One region of the Megamonas sp. genome, then DNA from elsewhere that is predicted to be linked to it. Evidence: riboswitches for the same ligand, from Rfam matches in the RefSeq annotation. Region 1 holds a riboswitch; each other region holds the start of a gene.
The links. A riboswitch is a leader RNA that binds a small molecule or an ion and turns the genes downstream of it on or off. The one in region 1 is predicted to bind thiamine pyrophosphate.
Positions count from the first base shown of each region.

Region 2: another riboswitch for thiamine pyrophosphate. It lies ahead of AC5LAX_RS04720 (cytosine permease); the one in region 1 lies ahead of thiS (sulfur carrier protein ThiS).
Region 3: another riboswitch for thiamine pyrophosphate. It lies ahead of thiC (phosphomethylpyrimidine synthase ThiC); the one in region 1 lies ahead of thiS (sulfur carrier protein ThiS).

Region 1 is NZ_CFQVBI010000065.1:84,675-94,945, forward strand. Features, by position in the region: gene thiH (2-iminoacetate synthase ThiH) at 20-1,237, opposite strand; gene AC5LAX_RS09260 (thiazole synthase) at 1,276-2,034, opposite strand; gene thiF (sulfur carrier protein ThiS adenylyltransferase ThiF) at 2,050-2,688, opposite strand; gene thiS (sulfur carrier protein ThiS) at 2,691-2,888, opposite strand; TPP riboswitch at 3,088-3,191, opposite strand; gene AC5LAX_RS09275 (DMT family transporter) at 3,234-4,103, opposite strand; gene AC5LAX_RS09280 (Cof-type HAD-IIB family hydrolase) at 4,234-5,025, shown strand; gene AC5LAX_RS09285 (MATE family efflux transporter) at 5,080-6,390, opposite strand; gene AC5LAX_RS09290 (ABC transporter ATP-binding protein) at 6,429-7,373, opposite strand; gene AC5LAX_RS09295 (ABC transporter ATP-binding protein) at 7,366-8,157, opposite strand; gene AC5LAX_RS09300 (ABC transporter substrate-binding protein) at 8,171-9,739, opposite strand; gene nikC (nickel transporter permease) at 9,786-10,271, opposite strand, start outside.
Region 2 is NZ_CFQVBI010000036.1:35,162-45,432, reverse strand. Features, by position in the region: gene glyS (glycine--tRNA ligase subunit beta) at 220-2,277, opposite strand; gene glyQ (glycine--tRNA ligase subunit alpha) at 2,280-3,158, opposite strand; T-box leader at 3,225-3,396, opposite strand; gene AC5LAX_RS04720 (cytosine permease) at 3,479-4,705, opposite strand; TPP riboswitch at 4,778-4,884, opposite strand; gene rplS (50S ribosomal protein L19) at 5,048-5,389, shown strand; gene lepB (signal peptidase I) at 5,465-6,001, shown strand; gene AC5LAX_RS04705 (DNA-deoxyinosine glycosylase) at 6,060-6,572, opposite strand; gene clpB (ATP-dependent chaperone ClpB) at 6,824-9,412, shown strand; gene AC5LAX_RS04695 (type I glutamate--ammonia ligase) at 9,848-10,271, shown strand, end outside.
Region 3 is NZ_CFQVBI010000087.1:14,198-24,468, forward strand. Features, by position in the region: gene AC5LAX_RS12630 (transporter substrate-binding domain-containing protein) at 1-179, opposite strand, end outside; gene AC5LAX_RS12635 (amino acid ABC transporter ATP-binding protein) at 220-945, opposite strand; gene AC5LAX_RS12640 (hypothetical protein) at 1,185-1,511, opposite strand; RNA gene ssrS (6S RNA) at 1,660-1,842, shown strand; gene AC5LAX_RS12650 (response regulator transcription factor) at 2,063-2,758, shown strand; gene AC5LAX_RS12655 (sensor histidine kinase) at 2,760-4,448, shown strand; gene AC5LAX_RS12660 (hypothetical protein) at 4,560-5,567, shown strand; tRNA gene AC5LAX_RS12665 (tRNA-Arg) at 5,640-5,716, shown strand; gene AC5LAX_RS12670 (5-deoxy-glucuronate isomerase) at 5,989-6,774, shown strand; TPP riboswitch at 6,826-6,924, shown strand; gene thiC (phosphomethylpyrimidine synthase ThiC) at 7,008-8,312, shown strand; gene deoD (purine-nucleoside phosphorylase) at 8,416-9,132, shown strand; gene AC5LAX_RS12685 (carbon starvation CstA family protein) at 9,220-10,271, opposite strand, start outside.

The sequences.
Region 1 (10,271 bases):
GTCTAATTTATAAAATATTCTATACGTATAAATAATCTGCCATAACTGGCTGTAAGCCGTTATGAATTAAATCATGATATACTTCGTCTACAGAACGAGTGTCGGCAATTTCAAATTGAGCATCGCCTTTATCTTCGCTTTCTTGGCTATGTTCACCGATGGCGGTACTTACACCAGCGGAAATTTTTGTAGTAGCGATATTTACGAGATTATCACGAACTCTAGCACATTCTCTAGTAGATATAGTGATACTAGCAGATGGCATAAATAAACGATAAGCACATACAACTTGTAAAAGCTGTGCTTCATGTACATCTTTAGGATTGATTTTATCATTATTGATAATTGGACGAAGGCGAGGGCAAGAAAATGCAATCTCTGCATGTGGATATTTTTGTTGTAAATAATATGCATGCATACCTGTAGCCAAAGCGTCTTTTCTAAAATCATCTAAGCCTAAAAGTGCAGCAAAACCAACACCTCTCATACCGCCACGAATTGCTCTTTCTTGAGCATAGAAACGATAAGGGAAAATACGTTTATGTCCAGCTAAATGAAGTGTTTCATATTTATCACTATTATATGTTTCTTGGAATACAGTTACATAATCCGCACCACATTTTTGTAGATAAGCATATTCATCTGTATTCAATGGATAAATTTCAAGTCCAATAACACGGAAATATTTTTTAGCTATTTTACAAGCTTCACCTATATATTCTATACTGGATTGTTTGCGACTTTCACCTGTTAAAATCAAGATTTCCTGCAATCCAGATTTAGCAATTTCCTGCATTTCTTTATCGATTTCATCATAATTCAATTTAGCACGTTTAATTTTATTATGACAATTAAAACCACAATAGATACAATAATTTTCGCAGTAATTGGCAATATATATTGGTGTGAACATATAGATAGAATTACCAAAAAATCTCTTAGTAGTTTTTTGAGCTTTCTGTGCTATCTGTTCAAGAAATGGGAGTGCTGCTGGAGATAATAAAGCTCTAAAATCTTCTGGTGTAATGTGGTCATGACTAAGTGCAGTTTGTACATCTTGAGCAGTATATTTATCATAATCATAACTATCCATATCAGCTATAACCTTATCTAAAATATCGCTAGGTATGACTTCCATATCTGGTAAATATGCCATATGGTCAATACGTTCTTTTTTTAATTCAGCTCTTACTTCATCATTAATAATACTTTCATTAATATGATTATCTTTATTCATTCATCTTACCTCACAATTATTACTGATTAAATTAATAATTAATCTTGTAAAAATCCTGTCAATGGAGAAGATGCACTTGCTCCTTGTGCTTTTACACGACCTAATTTGGCTTCATAAGCGAGGCGTCCTGCTTCAATAGCATAATTAAAAGCTTTTGCCATGCGAACGACATCACCTGCTGTTGCTATAGCAGTATTAGCCATAATAGCAGTGGCACCCATTTCCATAGCTTCACAAGCTTGAGAAGGTCTACCGATACCCGCATCTACAATAATCGGTAAGTCGATTTCATCTATGAGAATTTGAATAAATTCTTTTGTGCATAAACCTTTATTAGAGCCGATAGGAGCCCCAAGAGGCATTACACAACTAGCACCAGCATTTACTAAATCTCTAGCTACATTTAAATCTGGATACATATAAGGCATAACAGTGAAGCCTTCTTTAGCTAAAACTTCAGTAGCTTTGATAGTTTCATAATTATCAGGTAAAAGATATTTACTATCACGCATAATTTCAATTTTTACTAAATCACTGCCACAAAGTTCTTTAGATAAACGAGCTATGCGAATTGCTTCATCAGCATTTCTAGCTCCAGAAGTATTAGGGAGTAGTGCTATATCTTTAGGAATGTAATCTAAAATATTAGCCATACCACCATTATTTACACGGCGAAGTGCTAAAGTTACGATTTCAGCTTTTGCTTCATTGATTGCTGCTTGAATTAATTCTAAAGAATATTTACCAGAACCTAAAATAAATCTTGAATTGAATTGATGTTTTCCTAATTGCCACATAATATGATACCTTCTTTATAAATTATTTTCTAAAATCAATTGAGTGATTAAATTTGCTTGATGACCAGCACAAATAGCTACTCTAGGAGCCATTAAACTATTTTCATTGGATAATGCAGTTTTTTCATCACCACAGATATAAAATTTGCCCATCACCTTACGAGTATGAATTTCATTGCTATGACCAAAACCTGCCATACCACTTCCAGAAATGATATATTTTTCGGGGAAAAGTTCTAATATCTTATTTACTAACATCGCCTTATTTTCAGGAACGTCAAAAGCTTCACAGATGATATCTTCATCTTTAAACAATGAAAAAATATTATCTTCTGTTACTTTTATACAATCAGTAACGATATTTAAATAAGGATTTATCATTTGTAATTGCTCGGCTAGAGCTTGCGTTTTATATTTATTTAGATGTGAGATGAAATAATGTTGTCTATTGAGATTGCTGATATCTACTTTGTCAAAATCAATTAAATGTAAATGACCTACACCTATTCTAGCCAGTGCCACAGCGATATTAGAGCCTAAACCACCAAGCCCAGCTATAGCAACTTTAGCATTGTTCAATTTTTCTTGATTGACTATGCCATGGCGGTCATTTAAAGTTTGATAAATTAATTCTTTTGCCAAAATGTCTGCCATTATCAGCCACCACCAACAAAAGTTACGATTTCTAATTTATCATTAGGATTTAAAATAGTTTGCGCATATTTTGCTTTTGGGACTATTTGACCATTTAACTCTATAGCTATCTTATCTAAAGGATAATTATTTTCTTGCAAATAAGTAACTAAATCCATAGGCAAAGATATTTCTTGATTTTGTCCATTAACTATTATCAAAATAAGACCTCCTTATTTTTTATCTTTTGAGAAATTTTATTAAAAAAGGAGTCCACAAAAAGATACACCCGCGGTGGTGCACCCCTTCATGAACTCCTGTTCAATCACATGGTCAACTCTATGTGATTTTAAAAATTAATATATAGATGTGTGTTAAAATAAAAAAGAGATGACAAAATGCCATCTCTTCTAATTGCAAATACATCATAATTATTATCCTACGTTGGCATTATCCAAATCAGGTCATAGGTCGAAGTTCACAACTTCCTCTCAGCCAGTTTACTAGCTCCCTGTTATTAATTTATATATACAATATAATTTATAAATTATCATTTGTCAATAAGTTTAATTATTTTTCTTGAACAACTCACTGACAAGTAAAGAACCTAATATCAAAACCGCCCCAATCCATTGAGAAATACTCATCGGCTCAGCTAAAAGAACTGTGGATAAAATAATCGCAGTTACTGGGTCTAAATAGCTAAAAATAGCAACTTTTTGTGCTGGTAATTCTTGTAGTGAAGAAAAATATAATAGATATGCTATACCTGTATGTATAATACCTAATATAGCCAAAGATAATAACGAAAAACCACTCATACTCCATGAATTTCCCTGATAGATTACATAAGGCAATAAAATTATTGAAGCTAATAATAATTGAGCAATACTGCTATCAATGGCAGAAATATCTTTGAAAAATTTATTTGCTAAGACTACAATCGCATAAAATAATGCAGCAGATATTCCATAGAGTACACCGATAAAATCATTTACACCAGATTGGTTATCATTGAATATGCCAGCGACTAATGCCATACCTAATAAAGATAAAATTACACAGATGATTTTAAAGAGAGATAAACTTTCTTTTAATATAAATGGAGATAATAATACTACAAAAGTAGGTGCTAAATAATATGTAAGTGTTGCTGTAGCTATCGTTGTATAATTATATGCTTGAAATAAAAAAATCCAGTTAAAACCTATAGCTACGCCAGCTATTAATAAATAGCGTAAGTTTCTTATCAAAGCATTTCGATTTATTTTTTTGTGCAAGCATACCATAGCAATAAATAAAATAAAAGCACCTACAAAACCACGTACTAGGGCTATTTGTGAACTTGCAAGTTCTATATTGCGTACAAATAAACCAATACTACCAAAAACAAGCATAGCCGTAATATTTTTTAAAGTTGCATTCATGAAAATCATTCACATCTCTTTCTATATTTATCTAGTCAATAATTATTGTTTATAATATAGCATAAAAACAATATACGTACTAGCTTAAAATTTGTTATAATTGATTTATATTTTATAATTCTAATGAAAGTACGGTGATATGATGATAAAAGCTATTTTCTTTGATATTGATGGTACCTTAGTTAGCTTTAAAACACATAAAATTCCTGAATCTACGATACAAGCTTTACATACTTTAAAAGCAAAAGGAATAAAATTATTTATCGCAACTGGTCGTCCGCCATATGACTTGAAATTTTTAATTGATGAATTTGGCGATTTATTCAGTGGTTATATTACTTTTAATGGTCAATATTGTTATGATAGTACAGGGAAAATCTTACACGAAGAATATTTAAATCGTGAAGATTTAATCCAATTTACAAATTACATCAAAGATAAAGATATCGCTTGTGGCTTTATGGAAATAGATTATTTTTATTTTAATCTCTATAATGACCGTTTAGCAAAATTAAAAGAAACTTTAGGAGATACTGCACCTGATAGAGCATTTGATGACGTAAGTCGTGTATCCAATCATAAAACATATCAATTGAATATTTTCTTAAATGAAGATGAAGAACAAGAAGTCTTACCATATTTGCCAAATTGCAAAGCTGTTCGTTGGTGCCCATATTTTACAGATATTATTCCTAAAGATGGCGGTAAAGGCACAGGCATCAAAAAAGTTTTAGCTTACTATGGTATAGATATCAATGAAGCCATGGCTTTTGGTGATGGCGGAAACGATGTGGAAATGCTTGAAGCTGTAAAATATGGCATAGCTATGGGAAATGCTAATGAGAATTTAAAACAGATAGCAGATTTCATCACTTTAGATGTAGATAATGATGGCGTAGCTTATGCTTTAAAACAATATAACGTATTATAAAAATAAACCTACTATAAATTACCTTATTTAAAAGTAATCTATAGTAGGTTTTCTTTAATTAAAATATTTCTTTAACGACGGTAAATACAAAATGAGAATAATTGATTCTAATAAATACGTTAAATTATATGTTAGCCATATACCATCATTACCTAGATAAGACATCAATATTTTTTGGCAGATATAAAAAAATATCACAGCGACAAACATCATATTTCTGATAGAAGCTGTATTACCAATACCTGTATACATACCATATAAAAGCAATCCCACACAAGCACATATTGGATGCAAAATCAGATAGATACTATAATCGTTAGCATAATTAGCCACAATTGCCAAATCAGTCATCATATTTATAAAATACGATTTAGTGATATACATAATCACTGAAATAAAAATTATAAATACAGCTAAACATCTTAAGCTTATCTTTAATACTGAATTTAATAAATTTATATCCTTATATCCCTTTGCTTTTCCTGAAAATACGCTCACACCATTTGCCATACCATCAATAAAGTAGACCACGATAAAAATGATTTCTAAGATAATAGCATTACTTGCTAGTGTAACAGTTCCCATGCTTGCCCCAGCTATGGCAAACAAATTATTTATCGTCAATAAACAAACAGTGCGAAACATTAAATCCACATTTACCTTCATCATGGCTAAAAATGGTTGTAAAGTTTTTAAACTTTGAATGTATTCACTGCAAATGATTAAGTTCCCTCGTTTATAAATAGCGATAAAACCTATCATACAACCATATATTTGAGCAATCAAAGAAGCATAGGCTACACCTTGAATATTCATATCCATGATAAATACAAATACGATAGATAAGACGATATTCAATACATTCATGGATATTTGCATAAACATAGTATAGCGAATTATCATCTGTCCCATGAGCCAGCCTAGCGTTACATAATTGATTAAAACAAATGGTGCTCCCCATATAATGATATCACAATAATTTTTCATCAATTCAACAACTTGGCTTTCAGGCTTCATTAGCAACGCATAATATTTGAAAATCCACGGATAAATGATTAAAAATATTAAACTTATTACTATAGCTATAAGTAGTGGTCTAGCTAAAGCTAAAAATTTATCTTTGGCGGATTCACTGCCCAAAGCTTGAGCGGAAAAACTTGTAGTAGACACTCTCAAAAATCCAAATAGCCAATATATATTGTTAAATAAAATTACTCCCAAAGAAACAGCAGCTATATAAAAAGCTTCTGACATATGCCCCATAACAGCAGTATTTACAGCTCCTAATAGAGGCTGTGTAGCTGTGGATAACATAAAAGGAGTAGTTACTTTTAGATATTCTTTATAAGTTAATTGTGATAGCATAAAATCTCCCATCTATTAAAATTTTTATATTATTTTATTTAAAATAAATGACAAGCAACATGATGATTAACTGATATCTCTTTTAATTTTGGCTTTTCCTGTTTACAAATATCTTTGCAGTATTTACAGCGATTTTGAAATGGACAACCTTTTGGCAAGTCCAAAGGGCTTGGGATATCACCAAAAAGAGTTTCTATATTTTTATTTTGCTCATTATCTAGAGAAAAAACTGCTTTTAATAAAGCTTTAGTATATGGATGCTTTGCTTCGATCAATTTATCACCATCAATTTTTTCAACGATATTGCCTAGATACATCACGGCTATACGATGACTAAATAAACTAACTAAAGCTAAATCATGACAAATAAAAATATAGGTGATATTTTTTTCTCGTTGAAGTTTTACTAATAATTTAATGATTTTAGCCTGAACAGATACGTCAAGAGCAGAAGTGGCTTCATCACAAACAATAATTTCAGGCTCTAGGGCTAAAGCTCTGGCAATAGCTACACGTTGACGTTGACCGCCACTCATATTATTCGGATATTTATATACAAAATCATCTGGCAACTCTACTAATCGCAATAATTCTTGAGCTTTTTCTTTCATTTGTGATTTTTTTATTAAATTAAAATTTAATAGCGGTTCACAAATAATATCGCCGATTTTCATTTTAGGATTAAACGCTGCTGTAGGGTCTTGAAAAACCATTTGAATATGACGACAATTTTGACGACGTTTTTCTCCTGTTAATTTAGTAATATCTTGATTATGAAAAATAACTTCACCAGAAGTTGGTGCGTGCATATTCATAATAGTTTTTACCAGTGTAGATTTACCACAACCAGATTCGCCAACAATGCCTACTGTTTCTCCAGCATTAATATTAAGACTAACATCATCACAAGCTGTTAAAAATCTATTATTACTAGCTGGAAATTTTTTAGTTATATTTTTTACCTGCATAATAACTTTAGACATAGCGCTGTCCTCCTATTTGTGGAACTGAAGCAAGTAAAGTTTTAGTATATTCTGCCTGTGGTGAATTAATTATATCTTCGGCTTTACCATATTCTACAACTTTGCCTTGTTTCATTACCATAATTTTATCTGACATATACGCAGCTACACCAATATTATGAGTTACTACAATCATTGCTGTACCACAACTGCGAGGAATTTCTATCAATTCTTTAACTATTTGTTCTTGCGTAGTAACATCAAGGGCAGAAGTAGGCTCATCTGCTAATAATAAAGATGGTTTAAAACTTATTGCCATAGCGATACCAACACGCTGACGCATACCGCCAGATAATTCAAATGGATATGATTTCATGATATTTTCAGGATTAGCTAAATTCATACGAGTAAGCATTTCTACAGCAAAAGAATATGCTTCTTTTTTAGTAAGATCATCGTGAATTTGTAGATATTCTATAAATTGTTTACCAATAGTTTGGATAGGATTTAACATATTACCACTATCTTGGAAAATCATAGCAATATGTTTTCCTCTTAAAGATAGCCAATCTTTATGGTTGTATTTCAATAAATCTTGATTTTCAAAAAGAATTTTTCCATTTATAATCTTTCCGCTATTAGGTAAACAACCTAATATGGCTCTAATCACTGTAGTTTTACCACAGCCAGATTCACCAACTATGGTCAAAATTTCTCCTCTATCCAAAGAAAAATTAATATTTTTAACTGTAGCTTCTATATTTTTGTTATATTGAATAGTTAAATTAGATACATCAAGTAACATTAATTTACCCCTTTTATGCTTTAGCTGGTTTTATTTTATTAGTAAGCCAATAATAATCCGATGGATACATAACTACACCCTCTAAGCCTTTGGTGCTGATAATATTAGTCTGTGGATAACCTAAGAATAATGCTGCACCATCATTTAATAAGATTTGTTGCGCTTCAATAATTAATTGACGACGTTTTTCTTTATCAAATTCGACAGATAATTGATTTAAAATCTCATCATATTCACGATTACTATATCCAGAACCATTTTGTGGATTATCTCCATTTACATTAGTTTTCCAATACCAACTTAAATAAATTTCAGGATCTCCAGTATTAGCAGTTGTAATATTAGAAATAAGTAAATCATAATCGCCATCAATACCCATTTTATCAATAAGGTTATAATCTACACTTTTTATATTTATCTTAATTCCTACTTTTTTAGCATCAGCTTGTACAGCTTCAGCGTATAAAGGAAGCTCTGCACGGCTATTATACACGACAAAATCAAGACTTAAGTCCTTGCCATCTTTATCTAAAATACCATCTCCATTACTATCATTCCAACCAGCTTCGGCTAATAATTGCTTAGCTCTTTCTGGATTATATGCATTTGGATCTGTCAACTCATCAAAGCCATAATCCATAGATGGCGGTATTGGTGCTTTACCTGTGATAAAAGTATCTTTTAGTAATATTTTATTATAATTTTCTCGATCACAAGCAGAAATCAAGGCAGCACGAACTTTATCATCGCCTAAAATACCATTTTGATTAATACGAGCAAGTACTGTACGTAATGAAGAAATTTCATCGATATAGAATTTATCATTATTTCTAAATAAATCTATATCTCCAGCTGCGATATTTACAGCAAAATTAACTTCACCAGATTGAAGTGCCATAGCACGAGTATTAGGATCATCAATAGATGGTATTTCTACACGCTCGAATGGAACTTCACCATCCCAATAATATTCATTTCTCACCATTACAGCCTTTTCTTTTACAAAAGATTCCACTTTATATGGACCAGTACAAATTGGACCTTCTTTGGCAAAATCTCTACCTTGTTCCTCTGCACTAACATCTACAATAATAAATAATGGGTCAGCCAAAAATCCAGGCATATTAGGTTGAGGTTTGCTTGTTGTGATTATTAGATTTTGACCATCAGCCTTCATTTCTGTGTATTCAAAGAAAGTTTTTGCTCGAGTATTTTTAGCAAAAGCACGTTCAATAGATTTTTTTACAGCTTCAGATGTTACTGGATTGCCATTAGAAAATTTTACATTATCACGGATTTTAAAAGTCCATGTTAAATGGTTATCACTAATAGACCAACTTTCCGCAAGCCATGGCTGAACATTCATTTTTTCATCAAATTTTGCCAAACATTCACCAATAGCATAACGCATCACAACCCAGCCAAAATAATTTTGTGTTGGCTCTAAAGTATCTGCAAAATTTGTAACTCCAAATTTTAAAGTAGTTTTATCTACTGTATTTTCAGAGCCACAACCAGCTATTATACCTGCAGTCAATATACCACATAGACTTAAACTAATAGCCTTCCATAATTTTTTCATTCTAAAACTTTTCATATTTAACCTCTTTTCTTATCAATAAAATCTATCAATCCTGTCTAGGGTCTAAAATATCACGTAAACTATCTCCCCAAAGATTAAATATAGCTACTACTATAAAAATAGCTAACCCTGGATAAATCATCAGCCATGGAGCAGTTTGAATATATTGACGACCTTCATTGAGCATTAATCCCCATTCTGGTGTAGGTGGTTGAGCACCAAAACCTAAAAAAGATAGACCCGCTATTTCCATCATCATAGTGCCAATATCCATAGCTCCCGTAATCACTATCAACGGTAAAATATTAGGTAGTAAATGATGATACATAATTGTAAATGTAGTTGCTCCACTAGTTTTACTAGCTATGATAAAATCATTATTTTTTAATTTAATAACTAAACTTCGTACTAAGCGAGCATATTTTGCCCAACTTACAACGACTAAGGCGAAAATCGTATTTATAATACTTCCACCCATGATGCCAGCTATAGCGATAGCTAGAATAATTCCTGGAAAAGAAAGCATAATATC
Region 2 (10,271 bases), on a different contig from region 1:
AATTTGTAATTCATCTTTATATTCTTAAACACCATATTATATAAATCCTGCTTTTTGCTTCAACTTTGGCATTAGTAAATATCAATACTAAAAAAGACTTGCTATAGAAAAATAACTATAACAAGTCTTTTTATTGTTTAATTTAATTTCACTTTTAATAACAAAAAAACTAGATAGTTAAACCTAACATTTAACTACCTAGCCTTTTCTCAATCATTCTTATAATACGATTTTACCGAAATCTGCAATAGATTTAATAAGTGTATCAATATTTTTAAGAAGTGCAAGACGATTATTTTTGATTTGTTCGTCTTTATCCATAACCATTACATTATCAAAGAAATTATTGATTGGTGCAGTAAGTTCCTGCATTTTATCAATAGCTGTTTTATAATCTTTATTATTTAAAGCAGTTTCTACATCTTTAGCTACTGCTACATAAGTATTATAAAGAGCTTTTTCTTCATCTAATGTAAATAATGCTTCATTAATAACATTATTTTCTGCTTTTTTACTGATATTACCTACACGTACAAAAGCTTGAATTGCATCATTTAATACACCAGAAGCAATTTCTTGAGCTGTTACGCAAGCTTTAGCATAAGTGCCTGCAACTTCATCTGCATTTTCAAGTACAGCATCAATAATATCATAGCGAACATCATTATCGCCAAGTACATTTTTAAGACGTAAAGTGAAGAATTCTGCTACATTTTTCTGGATTTCAGCACGTTTTTCACTATCAGTGATATTGAGTAAATCCATTGCTTTATCTGCAATTTCACTGATAGAAATAGTGTAGTTTGCTTCAATAATTGTATGCACAATACCAAGAGCTTGACGACGAAGTGCAAATGGATCTTGAGAACCTGTTGGCACAAGTCCACGACTGAATGTAGCTACGATATTATCCATTTTATCAGCTAAAGAAACAAGACGACCTGCTACGCTAGCTGGTTCTGCATCACCTGCAAAACGTGGCATATAATGTTCATAAATAGCAGTTGCTACTTCTTGACCTTCACCATCTAAAAGTGCATATTCACGACCCATGATACCTTGAAGTTCAGTGAACTCACAAACCATAGCAGATACAAGGTCAGCTTTTGCTAAGATTGCAGCACGTTTAGTTGTTTTTATTTCATCTTCTGTAGCATTTACTTTTTCACCAATAAAAGCAGAAAGTTCTGCTAAACGATTAGCTTTATCATAAATTGTACCAAGACCTTCTTGGAATACTACAGTTTTTAATTTTTCTACATAATCATAAAGACTATGCTTTCTATCTTCATCAAAGAAGAATTGAGCATCAGCAAGTCTTGCACGAAGTACACGTTCATTACCATGCTGTACTTTATCTAAGCAATAATCGCCACCGTTGCGAACTGTAATAAATAATGGTAATAAATTGTTATTATCATCTAAAACAGGGAAATAACGCTGATGATCTCTCATTGGAGTCATTACTGCTTCTTTTGGTAATTTAAGATATTTATCTTCAAAAGTTCCGCAAAGTGCTGTTGGATATTCTACAAGATAAATTACTTCTTCTAATAAATCTTCAGTGATTTCTGCATGACCATTATGAGCTTTTGCAATTTCTTCAATCTGTGCTTTGATGATATCGCGACGTTTTTCTTGGTCTACAATAATAAATGCATCTTTACAAGCTTGTTCATAATCACTTGCTTTATTGATTGTGAAATCGCCTTCACTTAAGAAACGATGACCACGAGATACGCGACCAGATTTTACATTAGCTACTGTAAAATCAATTACTTCTTCATCATACAAAGCTACGAGCCAACGAAGTGGACGTACAAAGCGGAAATCTAAATCGCCCCAACGCATATTTTTAGGGAAATTCAAGCCTTCTACTAATTCTTTTAATAAAGTAGGTAAAAGTTCTACAGTCTGTTTGCCTTCTTCACTAGAAACAGCATATACATAACCATCTTTTACTACTAAATCAGCAACATCTACTTTTTTGCCACGAGCAAAACCGATAGCTGCTTTTGTAGGATTGCCATCTTTATCAAAAGCGATAGCAGTAGATGGGCCTTTATATTCACTAGATGCACCTTGCTGAGTTTCTGCAAGATTTTTTACTAAAAGTGCAGTTCTGCGAGGTGTACCAAGAGTTGTTACTTCATCAAAATCAAGACGCATTTCTTGAAATTTTGCAGTTGCTTTTTCTTTTAATTGAGCTAAAATTCCTGGCATAAAATGAGCAGGAACTTCTTCTGTACCAATTTCTAATAATAAATCTTTAGCCATTATTATTTTGCTCCTTTCTTCAAGAGAGGATAGCCGAGTTCTTCACGCTGTTTTAAATAACATTGAGCACAAAGACGAGCAAGATTACGTACACGAGAAATAAACGCTGTACGTTCAGATACGCTGATTGCTCCACGAGAATCAAGCAAGTTAAATGTATGAGAACATTTCAATACATAATCATATGCTGGATGAACATAGCCAAGCTCAATTACGCGAACAGCTTCTTTTTCGTATTTATCGAAAAGGTCAAATAAAAGAGCAGTATCTGCAAGTTCAAAGTTATAAGTGGATTGTTCAAATTCATTTTGATGGAATACATCACCATAAGTGTATGTGCCATTCCAATCAATATCATAAACATTTTCTTTTTCTTGAATATACATTGCAATACGTTCAAGACCATAAGTAATTTCAGAAGCTACAGGTTTTACATCAACACTACCTACTTGTTGGAAATAAGTAAACTGTGTGATTTCCATACCATCGAGCCAAACTTCCCAACCAAGACCCCAAGCACCAAGTGTTGGAGATTCCCAGTTATCTTCAACAAAACGGATATCATGTTCTTTTTCATTGATACCGAGTTTTGCTAAGCTCTGTAAATAAAGTTCCTGAATATTATCAGGAGATGGTTTCATAATTACCTGGAATTGATGATGTTGGAATAAACGGTTAGGATTTTCACCATAACGACCATCAGCTGGACGACGAGATGGTTCTACATATGCTACATGCCAAGGTTCAGGGCCAAGTACACGTAAAAATGTAGAAGGGTTCATAGTACCTGCACCTTTTTCCACGTCATAAGGTTGAGCTAAAATACAGCCTTGCTTAGACCAAAATTCCTGCAAAGTCAGGATAATTTCCTGAAATGTCATAAATATACCTCCTTGATATTCATGGGCGACAAAATAAAAAATCTCGCCCATGTAACAACAAAATGTTACAGGGACGAGATGTATTCCCGCGGTTCCACCCTGATTGACTTAAATATATTTAAGTCCTCTTTAGAATGTTATTTATTATTATAAAGCTCCCTAGCGCCATTCACTTTTTGTAGTCTTACACCATCACTACTCGCTGATTAAAGTTACTTTTCTAGTTCATTGCTGTACATAAAGTCTAGCAAAAGAAAAAATCCTTGTCAATATATTTATGTTGTTTACTTTTAGATTTATGGCTAAATAATAAAATACTTTTAATATTTCTTATTCAAACTAAATTTTTTTGCCCCAATCAATTGATTAACAAAAATATTAATAATGGCTATAGCTAACATAACTGGCACAGTAATCCCAATAAATGTGCTATAATCAATCAACAATTCATAAGCTATAAAACCAATTAACCATAAAAGACAATTTTTACCAGTGATAAATGAATTTTGATGATAAATATTATGACTAAAGAAATATTCAGAAAAAGCAATAGCAAATAACGGTGCAAAAGTTGCTGCTATAAAATAAAGGAAAGTTTCATATTGTTCCATAGATAAGAAAATAGCAAGCAATGTAGAAATTATACATACAAAAAATGCTGTATATTTTACATCTAATTGATTACTGATATGATTTAAACAAATACTTGAAGAATTTATCGTAATGAAATTAGTTGTTACTGTAGATAATAAAATAACAACTAAAGAAATAACACCCAATCCAGATAACATAAAAATATCACAAATATCTGTTATACCATAATGAACAGCACTACCTAAACCAATTGTATACATTAAAATACTGCCAAAACAATATGCCACTACACAGCTCACTGTACCTGTAGATTGATTTTTAAGTGTTCTTGTATAATCTGAAATAACTGGCATCCATGATAAACACATAGCAATATTCAATTCTACCGCCATGCCAAAACTCATACTTTCATCTAAGGAAGTTACCACTTCATTTGCAGAAACTACCGCCCCAAAACCTAAATATAAAGAAGCAAGCAATAAACAAAGCATTACTACTTTATTTATCTTACTTACAAAATCCATTGTACTAAAAATCCAAATGCAAGGAAAAAGACCTATGATAATTGTCCATAAAATAGTATTTTCTCCTATATTCCATAAAGATGCCATTAATTTATTGAAAGCTTGTGCCCCAATGATGGTCATTATAGAAGTCCAACCTATTAATTGAATAGTATTTAATAGAGAGAAACTAACAGAACCCAACTTACCAAAAGATAAATTAATACTTTCAGAAGCACTGCAACGTTTATTAGCACCGATAATCCCTGCTAAATAAAGAATAATTCCGCCAATTACATGACCTACTAAAATAGCTAAAAATCCATCTTTCATGCCAAGTGGTGCTAAAAAAGTTCCTGTCATGATTTCAGCCACAGAAACTGCTGTACCAAACCAAATCAATGATACATTAAAACTAGAATTATTTGTTGATGTAAAAAATGTAGACAAAAAATCACCTCATAAAAAATAAAAATATTTAAAAATAAAAAAAGGAAATAGCCATGCCATTTCCTTGAAAATACGTAATCAAACTAATATTTCCCTACGTTGGCATTATCCAAATCAGGTCATAGGTCGAAGTTCACAACTTCCTCTCAGCCTGTCTACAAGCTCCCTTTTTCATATTCTGCCTTTAATATAAATTATCCTAAAATATTTGTCAAATTCTCGAAAAATCTCCAAAAAATATATTGCATAGCCCATTTTTATATGATAAAATAGCCTAGTATGCAACAAACGGTCCGCTGTGAGATATTCTTATATGAACGTTTGAATTAAGGAGGAAAAATAATGAATATTATTCAGGCTTTAGAACAGGAACAATTACGTAACGATATCCCTAAATTTATCCCTGGCGATAGCGTTCGCGTACATGTAAAAGTAGTTGAAGGATCCAACGAACGTATTCAGATGTTCGAAGGTGTTGTAATCGCTCGCCAAGGTTCTGGCGTTCGTGAAAACTTCACAGTAAGAAGAATTTCTTATGGTGTTGGTATTGAACGTACTTTCCCAGTACATTCCCCACGCCTTGCAAAAATCGAAGTTACTCGTAGAGGTATTGTTCGTAGAGCAAAACTTTATTATCTTCGTAACCTTACTGGTAAAGCTGCTCGTATTAAAGAAAGACGCTAATATCTTCATAAGAGGGACTGCCTATGGCAAGTCCCTTTTGTTTTATTAGTATGTTCTAGTAGAGGGAGGATTATCATGGCTGATAAAAAAGAGTCATCTTTAGGTAGTGAAATTAAAGATTGGGTTATTTCCATAGCTATCGCTGTTGTTTTAGCCTTATTCATTCGTCATTTTGTAGTAGAGTTATATTTAGTTGATGGACCTTCTATGCGTCCGACATTACAAAATCAAGAGCGTTTAGTCGTTAATAAATTTATTTATAATTTACATGATCCTGAACGTGGTGATATCTTAGTATTCCAATATCCAAAAGATCCTAGCCGTGATTTTATCAAACGTGTAATTGCAATTCCTGGAGATACTATTGAAATCAAAGATGGTCATGTTTATGTAAATGGTGAATTAAAAAATGAACCATATATCTTAAGCACAACTAGAGGGGATTATCCACTGGCTACTGTACCAGAAGGACATATTTTCGTAATGGGCGATAACCGCAATAATTCCGAAGATAGTCGTTTCGCTGATGTAGGCATGGTACCATTTGATTTAATCAAAGGTAAAGCAATACTCATCTTCTGGCCACTTGATAAATTAAGAACATTACCATGATAATAACGAAAAGGTACCTATGAAATATTTTGTAGGTACCTTTTTTATTTTATAAAATCTATTTATTATTTATATGTCTAGCTAAAGCTTGTTGCCAAACTTCTTGAAGCATCGGCAAACGAAATTTAGCATTTGCTGGACTTGTAGATGGCAAAGTATAAAAAGTATATGTTTTATCTTTTAAAATATCTTTATTATATTTCTTAAAGCACTGAAAAGATTTTCCGCCATTAAAACAAATAGTTTTTATTTTAGGATATTTGGCAAATAAAGCTTTAAAATCATTTGGCACTTCATCGCAAATAGCACTATCTAAACTACCTTCTCGAATACAAGAATCTATAGAGTCCCAAAGAGCAATATGATTTTTTCTCAATAATTCTAATCGCTCTTGATAAATAGTTGGTATTATTCCTTCATTAAAAAATATAGCCATTAATTTCCAAAATCTATTTTGAGGATGAGCATAATATTGTTGCTGTTCCAAAGATTTCACACTTGGCATTGAACCTAAGATAATAGTTGTACAATTTTCATCAATGGATGGAGCAAATCCTATGAGTCTTTCCATAAATAAAATCACCTCTATTCTATTATAATATAAAGATTTTTAGTATAGATAAAAAATTTTTAAAAATAAATGTCAAAAAGTCAAAATAATGTTTGACAATTTGACTTTTAGCTTTTATAATATGTTTTGTAAGCAAATATAAAACTAAAGTATAACATAAATTATTACTTTAATATTTATATTTACTGTATTATTGTTTTTATACTATTATTAATTGAAATGTTACTCATCATGACTTGGAGGTATAAATCATGGGTGAAGAAAAATATACACAAAAAGTTTTAGAAGCTATGCAATCTGCACAGCAAGAAGCAGCTCTTCGCTATCATCAAGAAATTACATCTGCTCATGTTCTTTCTGCTTTAATAAAAGAACCAGAAGGTTTACTTGCAACTATTTTTGCTGAATGTCGAGTAGATTTACCTATGCTCAAAGCAAAACTAGAACAAATGCTCAAAAAAATTCCTAGCGTAAAAGGTCAAAGTCGCTTAGGTATGAGTACAGAAATGGTTCGTGTATTAGGCAGAGCAGCAAAACTTGCTGAAAACATGAATGATGAATATATAAGTACAGAACATTTATTATTGGCTATTGTCAGCGATAGCGATGATGAAATGCAAGCATTATGTAGAGAATTCAATCTACACCAAAATAAAATTCAATCTGTAATTAAATCAGAACGTAAACAAAATGTAAATAGTGATAATCCTGAAAGTGGTTATAAATCACTTGAAAAATACGGTCGTGATTTAACAGCTATGGCAAGAGTTGGTAAACTCGATCCTGTTATTGGCCGTGATGAAGAAATCCGCCGTACTATTGAAATCTTATCTCGTCGTACTAAAAATAATCCAGTATTAATCGGTGAACCTGGTGTTGGTAAAACTGCTATTGTTGAAGGTTTAGCTCGCCGTATCGTAGCAGGTGATGTTCCAGAATCTCTAAAAAATAAAACATTGTATTCTCTTGATATGGGTTCATTAATCGCTGGTGCTAAATATCGTGGTGAATTCGAAGAACGTCTAAAATCTGTATTAAATGAAATCTCTAAATCCGATGGACAGATTTTATTATTCATCGATGAAATTCATACTGTAGTAGGTGCTGGTGCAACTGAAGGTGCTATGGACGCTGGTAACTTATTAAAACCAATGTTAGCACGTGGACAACTCCGCTGTATTGGTGCTACTACTTTAAATGAATACCGTAAATATATTGAAAAAGATACAGCTCTTGAACGTCGTTTCCAACCTGTAATGGTAGGTCAGCCATCTGTAGAAGATACTATTTCTATCTTGCGTGGCTTAAAAGAACGTTATGAAGTTCATCATGGTGTAAGAATTCGTGATAATGCCCTTGTTTCTGCAGCTGTATTATCTGATAGATATATCTCTGATAGATTTTTACCAGATAAAGCTATCGACTTAGTTGATGAAGCTGCTGCTAAACTTCGTACTGAAATCGAATCTATGCCAGAACCTATTGAAAAATTGCGTCGTAAAATCATGCAATTACAAATAGAAGAAGAAGCATTAAATAAAGAAACTGATGAAGCATCTAAAGAAAAACTTGCTAAACTCATTGATGAAAAAACTAAATTACAAAATGAAGAAAATGAATTAAAAGCAAAATGGGATAAAGAAAAACAAGGTATTGTTCGTGTACGTGCTATCAAAAAAGAAATGGATAGTGCCAATACTGAAATGGAAAAAGCTCAACGCAGTGGCGATTATGCCAAAGCTTCTGAAATCAAATACGGTAAATTACCACAACTTCAAAAAGAACTTGAAAAAATGGAAAAAGCTGTTCATGATGAAGAAGGTAATCGTCTCTTAAAAGAAGAAGTATCTGAAGAAGATATCGCTCAAGTAGTAAGTCGTTGGACTGGTATTCCTGTTACTAAAATGCTCACAGGTGAAAGAGAAAAACTCGTACATCTAGAAGATGTTCTCCATGAACGTGTTGTCGGTCAAGATGAAGCTGTAAAAGCTGTAAGTGAAGCTATCATCCGTGCTCGTGCTGGTATCAAAGACCCTAATCGTCCAATCGGTTCTTTCATTTTCCTCGGCCCTACTGGTGTAGGTAAAACTGAACTTGCAAAAACTTTAGCTGAAAGTCTATTTGATGATGAACGCAGTATTATTCGTATCGATATGAGCGAATATATGGAAAAACATTCTGTAGCTCGTTTAATCGGGGCTCCTCCAGGATATGTTGGCTATGATGAAGGTGGTCAACTTACTGAAGCAGTTCGCCGTCGTCCATATAGCGTAATTTTACTTGATGAAATCGAAAAAGCTCATCGTGATGTATTCAATGTATTATTACAAATCTTAGATGATGGTCGTTTAACTGATGGTAAAGGTAGAGTTGTAAACTTCAAAAATACTGTTATCATTATGACATCAAACTTAGGCAGTCATGAAATCTTAAATCAAAAAGATTTTGCTACAGCTGAAAAATTAGTACGCGATATCTTAAAAGATTATTTCCGTCCTGAATTTTTAAATCGTGTTGACGATATTATCGTATTCAAAGCTTTAGCTAAAGAACAAGTACGTCAAATTGCTCGCATCATGCTCGAAAATCTCAATAAACGTCTACAACATCAAGTTAATATTTCACTTTCTTGGTCTGATGAAGCTTTGACTAAACTTGCAGATGAAGGTTTTGAACCAAACTTTGGTGCTCGTCCACTTCGTAGATTATTATCTCATACTGTAGAAACTCAACTAAGTAAAGAAATCATCAAAGGTAATATCAAAGAAGGCGACACTGTAGATATTAATGTAAACGGTGAAGAATTCACATTTAATCCAATTCGTAAAATGGAAGCATAATATTTAAATAAATAATCTTTAAATAAAATTAATCTATACACCCTAAAAGGTATTTATTGTATATCTTTTAGGGTGTATTTTTTTATAAAAATATTAAGCTATTTTAAATATTTAACAACTTTTTACAAAAAATAAACAATAAAAATACAATGTTACAATTAAAAATAAAAAATAACTACTAGACAAACACTTTTGAATATGATATTATAAATCACGTAAAACAGAACAGCAAAGGCAATGGGGCCATATGAGACATCTGTACATTAGTATTGTAATTGTTTCAGTCTAAAAAATATATAAATTAACTTATTAGTTTATTTTAATTTTATATTTTTAGGGGGATATTATATTATTAATGTAGTCAGAATTGTTTTCATACGGCTTTTTTTAGTTGCTACATAAATTTTTGTTAATAAATAAAAGGTGGGTCTTTTAATGAACGATTTATTATATGTTATCCCTGCAAATTCTAAAAAAGAAGATATTATTGCTACATTGAAACAACATCCTGAAATTAAATTTGTTTCTTTAGTAGGTATCGATTTAGCTGGTAATGATACTGATGAAAAAATTCCTATGAGAGTTTTTCTTGAAGATATTGACTCTTTCTATAATGGCTCTGCTGTTCAAACAGATGGTTCTTCTGTAGTATTAACAGGTATTGCTACATTAAATAATGCTAAAGTAGATATGCCAATTGATCCTACTGTTAATTGGTTTGTTGATTACAATATCGAAAGCTATGATGATGAACTCGGTAAACCAGTTGGTACTCTCCGCATTCCTGCAGCTCTTATTCATGATGGCAAAGCTGTAGACTCCCGTTCCATCTTAGCTAATACTTTAACTTATGTAAAAA
Region 3 (10,271 bases), on a different contig from region 1:
CCTTTAGTTACATTTTTTACACCAACTTTTAAAGTACCTCTATCTATAATTTCTTGCACATCACTTGGATTAGAACTTGATGCTGATTTATTTTCAGTATCACTTCCACAACCTGCTAACATCATAACAGACATACATATTGTTAAAAATCCTAATACCCATCTTTTTAAAATTTTCATAAATAACTACACTCCTTCACACTTTGCTATCTATATATTTTTAATGAATAATCTTCCCTAAGAAATTTTTGACTCTTTCATTATTTGGATTATCAAAAAAAGTAGCTGGTGAACCTTCTTCAATAATTTGCCCATCTGCCATAAAGATTATTCTATCTGCCACTTGTCTAGCAAATCCCATTTCATGTGTTACTACAACCATAGTAATATTAGCTTCTTTTGCTAGTTTAATAATAACATCTAAAACTTCTTGAATGGTTTCAGGATCTAAAGCCGATGTTGGTTCATCAAATAAAATAATCTTTGATTGCGTACATAAAGCTCTAGCTATAGCAATACGTTGCTGCTGACCACCTGAAAGTGTTAAAGGATAAACATGTGCTTTATCTCTTAATCCTACTACATCTAAATAATGATAAGCTAAATCTTCTGCCTCTTTTTTAGTTTTATGATGTAATTTTATAGGAGCTAACGTCAAATTTTCTAAAACTGTTAAATGCGGATATAAATTAAATTGTTGAAAAACCATTGATATATTATTTTTGATAATATTTGTCTTATTTTTATGTGTCAATTGTTCACCATTAATAAAGACTTTTCCTTTAGTAGGTTCTTCTAAAAAATTCATGCATCTTACAGTAGTCGATTTTCCAGAACCTGATGGTCCTATAATAACTAATTTTTCTCCCTCTTTTACTTCTAAATTGACATCTTTTAATACATGAATACTGCCAAAATATTTTTCTACATGCTCTAGTCTTATCATAAAATCCCACCTACTAAACAGAAAAGGCGCCTCATTGTCATAAATAACAATGAAACGCCTTTGTTTCTAAATTTAATATCAAATTATTTTTGCATACTCTTATTAAAATATGCCTTTATTAATCTTTAAAAGCTCGCCTTGTAAGATTTAGGTTTAGTATAGTTTACTTTAATCTACTTGTCAAGTAATGATACTATTCCAAAATATAACCTTAAATTAAAATTCCTGCTTTTTATATCTTATAAATCTTTTAGACTACGAATACCATTTTTTACATAGTCAACTGGTCTACTCCAATCAACATGTACATCAGTTGCTTCCCATAAACGAGTAAGTGCTAATTGAAGTGTTTCCACATCATCTAATGGATTAATAGTTATTGTAGTAAAATCATGTAATGTTTCATGTGGTACTTGTAAAGTTAATGGTGTATTTAAAAACTCTTCTACTTTTTGTTTAGCTACTTCATTTGCCAAAACAATATTTGCAGATTTAGTATCAGCTGTATACTCAATATATCCTAAATCACTATGACAAGAAATAGCTACACTATAATTGTTTTCCATAAAAAATCCCTTCTTTTATCAATAACGTTATACTTATTTTAACTGAGCCTAATAATCTGCGCAAGTAAAAATGCAATTTGCAATTCTGACTTGTTCACTCTTGCACAGATTTCATCTTTATGCTATTATATTATCAGTTAATAACGGAGTATGCCTGCAATGTGCGTAGGTCTTTTTATATTGTCTAACCTTACTCTTTCTAAACGGGAATCTGGCTGTGATATTTGTGCTGCTGAATCGTCTCGAACGAATAGCAAAGCTCTTATCCAAGATACCCACCTGCACCAAGCAGGTCTAGGCGAATAAAAGATAACGGCATTATGGGCATATAAAAAAGCATTGTTTTACAAAAAGTGAAACAATGCTTTTTTGTTTGTCAAAAATCAATTTAAGATTACAAAAATCTAGTCTTTAGTAAAAACTATGTAAAATATAAAATCTTCTCTTGTAGTAGCTATCAAAAAATTTTATACTGATTACATATTAATATAATATCCATTATTTTTTATAAAATATAATTTACATTTAATCTATATCTATGAGGTGTTCTTATGCAAAAAATTTACTGTGTTGAAGATGACGAAAGTGTTCGCGAACTTGTCATCTATGCATTACAATCTTCTGGATTTGAAGCTCAAGGCTTTGTCAATGCTGAAGAATTTTTCCCTGTACTAAAAAATAATGTGCCTGATTTAATTCTTTTAGACATTATGCTCCCTGGCATTGATGGCATTGAAATCCTCAAAGAAGTTCGTAAAAATCCTAAAACACAACATACTCCTATCATCATGCTCACAGCTCGTGGTAGTGAATACGATAAAATAACTGGTCTTGATAATGGTGCTGATGATTATGTAACTAAACCATTTGGTGTAATGGAATTAATTGCACGCATAAAAGCAGTTTTACGTCGCAGTGCAAAAATCAATGTAGCACAAGACAAAGCTACTAATGATTTATCTGCAGGTAATGGTCTTCTTGTATTAAATCATGATTTCCATAAAGTCTATGTAAATAATGAAGAAGTTATTTTGACATTAAAAGAATTTGAACTTTTATACTATCTATTAAAAAATAAAAATATCGTTATTTCCCGCGATAAAATTATGGACAAAGTATGGGATTATAATTATGCAGCTGAAACTCGTACTGTCGATGTGCATATAAAAACACTTCGCCATAAATTAGGAGTAGCCAGCAAATTAATCGAAACTATCCGTGGAGTCGGTTATAAAATCATTGATTAATATGAGTATGAAGCAAAAAATCTTCAATTATATGTGCTTTTTAGTATCTATGGCTGTTATTTGTACTTTTATTTTAACTTTGACCTTATGTTATCCATTATTTTTTGAACATACAAAACAAGAAGTTAAAGATGAGGCTACTTATTTAACTTATGTTTTTAATCATCATTTAACAGACCCTAAAGAATTACTAAAAGATGCACAGACACAAACACGCATTACCTGGATTGACCCTGAAGGCAATGTTATCTTTGATAATAGTGCTGAACTAGATAAAATGGAAAATCATCTTTTGCGTCAAGAAGTACAAATTGCCCAAAAAGTAGGAACAGGTGAATCTTATCGCATCTCAACTACGCTTGGAACTAATACGTATTATTACGCTGTGAGATTAGATGATAATTCTGTTTTACGTCTTTCTCGCAATAATGTCAGTGCATATGATATGGTTCAAGAAGCCTTGCCGATATTGTTAGCTATGATGTTATTAATCTATTTAATCTCTCTACTGGCTGCTCGCCGTATGGCTAGAAATATCATTGCACCTATAAATTCTATCAATCTTGAACACCCTATTATGAATGACTTATATGAAGAATTAAATCCTATGTTAATTCGTTTAGAAAATCAAAATGAGCAAATTCACCAACAAATGAAGACTTTAAAAAATCAACAGCGTGAATTTACTATGATTATCAACAATATCGAAGAAGGTTTAATCTTAATCAATCATTCTTATAAAATATTAGCTATAAACCATAGCGTATTAAATATTTTAAACGCCGAAAAAATAGACTATATTGATAAAAATCTCTTTACGCTTATCAATAATGAAACATTATATCAAGCTGCTCAAAATGTAATGCGTGGAGAACGACAAGAGTTTTATTTACCTCTTGATAAAAAAACTTATCAAATCATTGCCAGCCCTGTAACTAAGCATAATACGGTAAAAGGTGCTTTAATTCTCTTTGTAGATATCACGGAAAAACGCATGGCAGAAAAAATGCGTCAAGAATTCTCCGCTAATGTATCTCATGAATTAAAAACACCACTCACTTCTATTTCTGGATTTGCTGAACTTTTACAAAATAATATGGTTCGACCAAATGACATTCCTTTATTTGCTAGCAAAATCTACAAAGAAGCTCAACGTCTAATCAGTTTAATTCAAGATATAATCAAACTTTCTCAACTTGATGAAAAAAATAGTACCTTTATGAAAGAACCTCTTAATCTTTCCGCTATCTGTAAACAAATTATTTTACGCCTAAATGATAAAGCTTTAACAAAACAAGTAAAAGTCATCTTTAAAGAAAATCCAAATAGTGAAATTATTGGTGTTCGTCAATTAATTGAAGAATTAATTTATAATCTCATCGAAAATGCTATAAAATACAATAAAGCCAATGGTTCTGTCTTTATTTCTTTATTAAATGAAGACAAAAATCATCTTATCTTAGAAGTAAAAGATACTGGAATAGGTATAGCGTCAGACGATTTACCACATGTATTTGAAAGATTTTATCGTGCTGATAAATCCCGTTCTCAAATCAATGTAGAAGGTACAGGCTTAGGTCTTGCTATCGTTAAACATATTGCTGAATTCCATCATGCTAATTTAACAATTCAAAGTAAACCTAATGAAGGAACTTGTATCAGAATTCATTTTTCTTTAAAATCAGATTAAAAAATTTTTTAAACCCCTATTTTAGGGGTTTTCTTATTGTTTAAGCTAAAATTTTTGGTATAATAAGTAGAGTAACAAATTTTATAATATATATAATGAGGGTGCATGCTTATGCGATTAATAAAAAATATTATTTGCCTTACTGTATTAATGGTTTTCACATTATTCCATACTCAAATTAGTTTTGCCGCTGATTCTGAATGGTATTGGATTAGCTCAGATGATAAATATAGTAAATATTTTTCTATGACAAGAATTACTACTGTTTCTAGTCAAAATAACATTCCTACTTGTATTGAAGATTGGATAAAAACAGGTTACGCTCCAGGTGGAGCAGCTGAAACTATAGCTAATATGAAACTTCCTATCAATGATCCTAATCAATTAGTCTATAGCTTAGCTCGTGTTCAAATCAATCCTCAAGAAAGAACCCTACGCTATATGGAAGAAATCTTCTATGATAAAGATGGTAAGGCTCTTTATACACTCAAATACAATAACCCTGTAAATAAAGATATCAACTCTCAATCTTTTGATGAAAAATTTTATGCTATGATTGTAGACCGTGTATTCAATAAAGGTGAAGGTGGTCGTCTTATCTCTAATGCTCGTTGGCTTGGCTTATGGAGTAATGAATCTGGAGAAAGTAGTGCCGATACAGCTACACTTCGTCAGATAGATAACAACATCATTGTTTGGATTTGGCAAGAAAACAAAGACTCTGCTGGCAATGTTTCCTCTATCCAATTCATGAAAAAAGAATATAACGTCAAAAATTTAACAGCTAGAACATTAAAATATAATTTCTGGTCTCCTGATACAAATTGGATTGATAAAACACCTAATCTCGACAAAAATATGCATTCTATCATTCCTGAAAGCACAGAAGATGTAGAATTCAAGAAAATAAGATATTATGCTAATAAATATCCTGAATGGGCAACACGTTATCAAATCAATAAAACAGCAACAACAGCTACTGTTCCAACAAACACAACAGCAACTACTACAACTCCAACACCTACTACACCTGTAAACTCTACTACAACATCACCAGCTGCTAGTGGCGTTACAAATCCTATTGGCTCTGTAGGTCCTATTGGAGCTCCTATAAATTAAAATTTGCGACTTAGTTTTAGTTATGCTAAAATTTAGCTTATTAAATTCATCTAACTAATTTAGATTGAAATTGCGGCTGTAGCTCAGACGGATAGAGCATTCGCCTCCTAAGCGAAGGGTCGCGTGTTCGACTCACGCCAGTCGCACCATTTATAAAAATAACGGATATTAATCATAATAATTATGATTAATATCCTTTTTTATTGCCCTTTATCAAAAATATCAAGATAAAAAAATTCTTTTACTTCAACATTTATTATAGAAACTTTTTATTAATAAGTTTATTAATCTTATTATATATTGATTATATATTGATTATATATTGATTATATATTGTTGATATTGAACTTTAAAACATTTATAATATAACCATAAAATAATCATCACTTATTGATAAATTTATTATAAAGGAGATATTTTCATGTATAAATCATTTGGTTATCCAGAATTCAATGCTTCTGGCGAACAAATTCTTACTACTTACAATAATGAATATAGTAATATGCTAATGGATATTCGTGTCTATAAAATTAAAGCTGATGAAGAAAGAATTTTCTGCCGTGAAGGTGAAGAAATTGCCATACTACTCTTAGCTGGTAAAATCACTTATATTTTTGATGGACAAGAAAAAACTGTATCTAGAAAAGATGTTTTTACTGAAGGTCCCTGGTGCGTTCACGTTTGCAGTAATACAAAAGTAATTGTTAAAGCAAACAGCGATGCAGAAATTCTTGTTCAATGCACAAAAAACGAAAAACAATTCCCTGCTAAATTATATGCTCCAAAAGATGTTCCTTGGGGATATTCTTGTGCAGGAAAATTCGGTAACACTGCTCAACGTCAAGTTAATACTATTTTTGATTATGACACAGCACCTTATTCTAATATGGTTTTAGGTGAAGTAATTAATGATAGAGGTAATTGGTCTGGCTACTTACCACATTATCACCCACAACCTGAAGTTTACTATTTCAAATTTGATAGACCAGAAGGTTTTGGTGCTAGTTTTATCGGAAATGATGTATTTAAAAGCATTGATGGTAGTTTTGCCGCTATCGCTGACAGCAAAACTCATCCACAAGCTGTAGCTCCAGGTTTTTTAATGTATACTTGTTGGATGATTCGTCATTTTGATAATAATCCTTGGCTCCGTCAAAATTGTAATGAAGATGAACGATATATTTGGCTTCATGATGCTAAATTTTAATTAAATCTTGTTTTTTCTTACTAAATATTTTATAATAAAAAAAAATTGAAAAAAATCCACTAGGGGTGCTTTTGAAGCTGAGAGGAAATATTCCGACCCTTAGAACCTGGTTTGGTTAAGACCAACGTAGGGAAGTGGCAAATAAATGATTATCAAGGCAGATTTGCAACTTTCTTTGCATATCTGCTTATTTTTTTGCCATTTATCACTTCTTATATTATGGAGGCAAAATTATGACAATGACACAAATGCAATCAGCTAGAGCTGGTAAAATCACTGATGAAATGAAAATCGTAGCTCAAGAAGAAAAAATGGATATTGAAACTCTTCGTGAACGTGTTGCCAATGGTACTATCGCTATTTGTGCTAATATCAATCATCAAAATTTACACCCTTATGGTGTAGGCGAAGGACTTTGTACTAAAGTAAATGCTAATATCGGCACATCTAGTGCTTTTCCTGACCCAACTCCTGAAATCGAAAAATTAAATGTCGCTATCGCATCTGGTGCTCATTCTGTAATGGATTTAAGCACAGGAAATAATATTGATGCTTCTCGTCAAGCTATTTTAAAACATTCCACTGTAATGGTAGGAACTGTGCCAATTTATCAAGCAACAGTTGATGCCATCAAAGCTCATGGTGCTGTCGTGAAAATGACTGAAGAAGATTTACTTCATGCCATTGAAAAACAAGCCAAAGATGGTGCTGATTTCATGACTATTCACTGCGGTGTAACTATGGATGTAATCAATCGCATGAAAGCAGAAGGTCGTTATATGGACGTAGTTAGTCGCGGTGGTTCATTCATCACAGGTTGGATGCTCTATAATGAAAAAAATAATCCACTTTATGAACGCTATGATGATATCTTAGATATCTGTGCAAAATATGATGTTACTATGAGTCTTGGCGATGGTCTTCGTCCTGGCTGTCTTGCTGATGCTACTGACCATGCTCAAATTCAAGAACTTTTAAATTTAGGTGGACTTGTAAAACGCGCTTGGGATAGAGGTGTACAAGTCATGGTCGAAGGTCCAGGTCATGTACCATTTGACCAAATAGCTACAAATATGAAATTGCAAAAAAGCATTTGTCATAATGCTCCATTTTACGTTCTTGGTCCACTTGTTACTGATATTGCTCCTGGATATGACCATATCACTGCTGCAATCGGTGGTACTATGGCAGCATCTTGTGGTGCGGATTTCCTTTGCTATGTAACTCCAGCCGAACATCTTGCTTTACCAAATGTTCAAGATGTAAAAGATGGTGTTATTGTAACTAGAATTGCCGCTCATGCTGCTGATATCGTAAAAAATGTACCAGGTGCAAAAGATTGGGATTTAAATATGGCTAAAGCTCGTAAAAAACTTGATTGGGAAGAACAAATGAATTTAGCTATCGACCCACAGACAGCACGTCAAAGACGCGCTTCACGCAATCCAGAAGGCACAACTGCTTGCTCTATGTGTGGCGATTATTGTGCTGTTGAAATCGTCAATAAATACCTCGGTGCTACAATCGAACATTGTTAATTTAAAAATGCAGGATAATCCCTGCATTTTTTCATTCATTATGATAAAATTTTTATAGATATTCTTATATCTCATAAAATTATTGATGAAAGAAGGTATTGTTATGAGTAATCATATTGAAGCCAAAATTGGAGAAGTTGCTGATGTCGTTTTACTTCCTGGCGACCCATTACGTGCAAAATACATCGCTGAAAAATTTCTAGAAAATCCTGTCTGCTACAATCATATTCGCAATATGTTTGGCTATACTGGAACATATAAAGGTCATAAAGTTTCTATCCAAGGCACTGGTATGGGTATTCCTTCTATTTCTATCTATGCACATGAATTAATCTGCGATTACCATGCAAAAAAATTAATTCGCGTTGGTACTTGTGGTGGTTTAAAAGATGATGTTCATGTTCGTGATGTTGTTATCGCTCAAGGAACAACTACTGATAGTGGCATTATTGTTCGCACTTTTGGTGATGGACTTCATTATGCTCCACTTGCTGATTTTGAATTATTAGGCAAAGCATATCACCATGCTAAAAAATTAAACATTCCTGTGAAAATTGGTAACGTATATTGTCAAGACCGTTTCTATGATGAAGAAGTTGATTTACAAAAATTAATCCAATACGGCTGTCTTGCTGTAGAAATGGAAACTTCTGCTCTTTATATGCTTGCTGCTCGTTATAATGTACAAGCACTTGGCGTATTTACTGTAAGTAATCACTTATTTACAGGTGAAGAAACTACAGCTAAAGAACGTGAACAATCCTTTAATGATATGATTAAAATAGCTCTCGAAACTGCTATTGATAACAAAGAAATCTAAAAAAATCCCTATAATTATGGAAATGATATGTCCCAAAAATCCTGGACACATTTCTTAATTATAGGGATTTTTATTAAATTTATTGATTTATATATTAGTTTCTATATTTTTCTTAGCACTAACAAGTTCTTTACCACAATGAATTGCTACAGAAACTGCAAGTATCATCAAAGCAAGTGCAATAATTAATTGTAATCCATCTACAGCAAAAACAAATTGTCCCATAGATAATTTTACAACAATTGCATATACAGCTTCTACTAAAGCTGTCATAGTAACGCAGAACATAACTACCATTGGAATATAAAGCATAAAACCTTTTCTTCCAGTTGTTTTTAAGAATACAGCCAAAGAGATAAGCACCAATGCAGACAATAACTGATTAGCAGCACCAAATAATGGCCAAATATTCATATAACCACCAAGGCATAATAAATAACCAATAAATAAAGTTATAAATGTAGCAAAATATTTATTTGTACATAATTTTTGTACAAAACTCATTTCTTGACCTTCATCTACGCTGAATAATTCTTGAAAAGACATACGGCCAATACGAGCTACTGCATCTAATGAAGTAAGTGCTAAAGCTGATACACACATAGTCAAGATACAATTTGCTATATCATGTGGCATACCAAACATAGCAAAAAATCCAGCTACAGCTGTGGAGAAAATCTGGAAAGGTGTGCCTTCTGGCAACTGACCATTAGTAGCAGCAGAACAAACAATTACTAAAGAAACAACACCTAAAACAGACTCTACAAGCATAGAACCATAACCAACAAATAAAGTATCTTTTTCATTAGAGATAGTTTTAGAAGAAGTACCTGAAGATACTAAGCTATGGAAACCAGAAACGGCACCACAAGCAATAGTTATAAATAAAATTGGGAATAAATCTTTTCCATTTACATTAAAACCTACAAAAGCTGGCATATTAATTGTTGGATTTACTGCTAATACACCAATAACGCCACCAGCAATCATTGCTAAAAGTAAAAATGTACTCAAATAGTCGCGAGGCTGTTTTAAAATCCACATAGGCATTACAGAAGCTGCAAATATATAAACAAATACTACATAGAGCCAAATCATTCTATCTAAATAAATTGGAAAAGCAATACCCACAGCAAGCA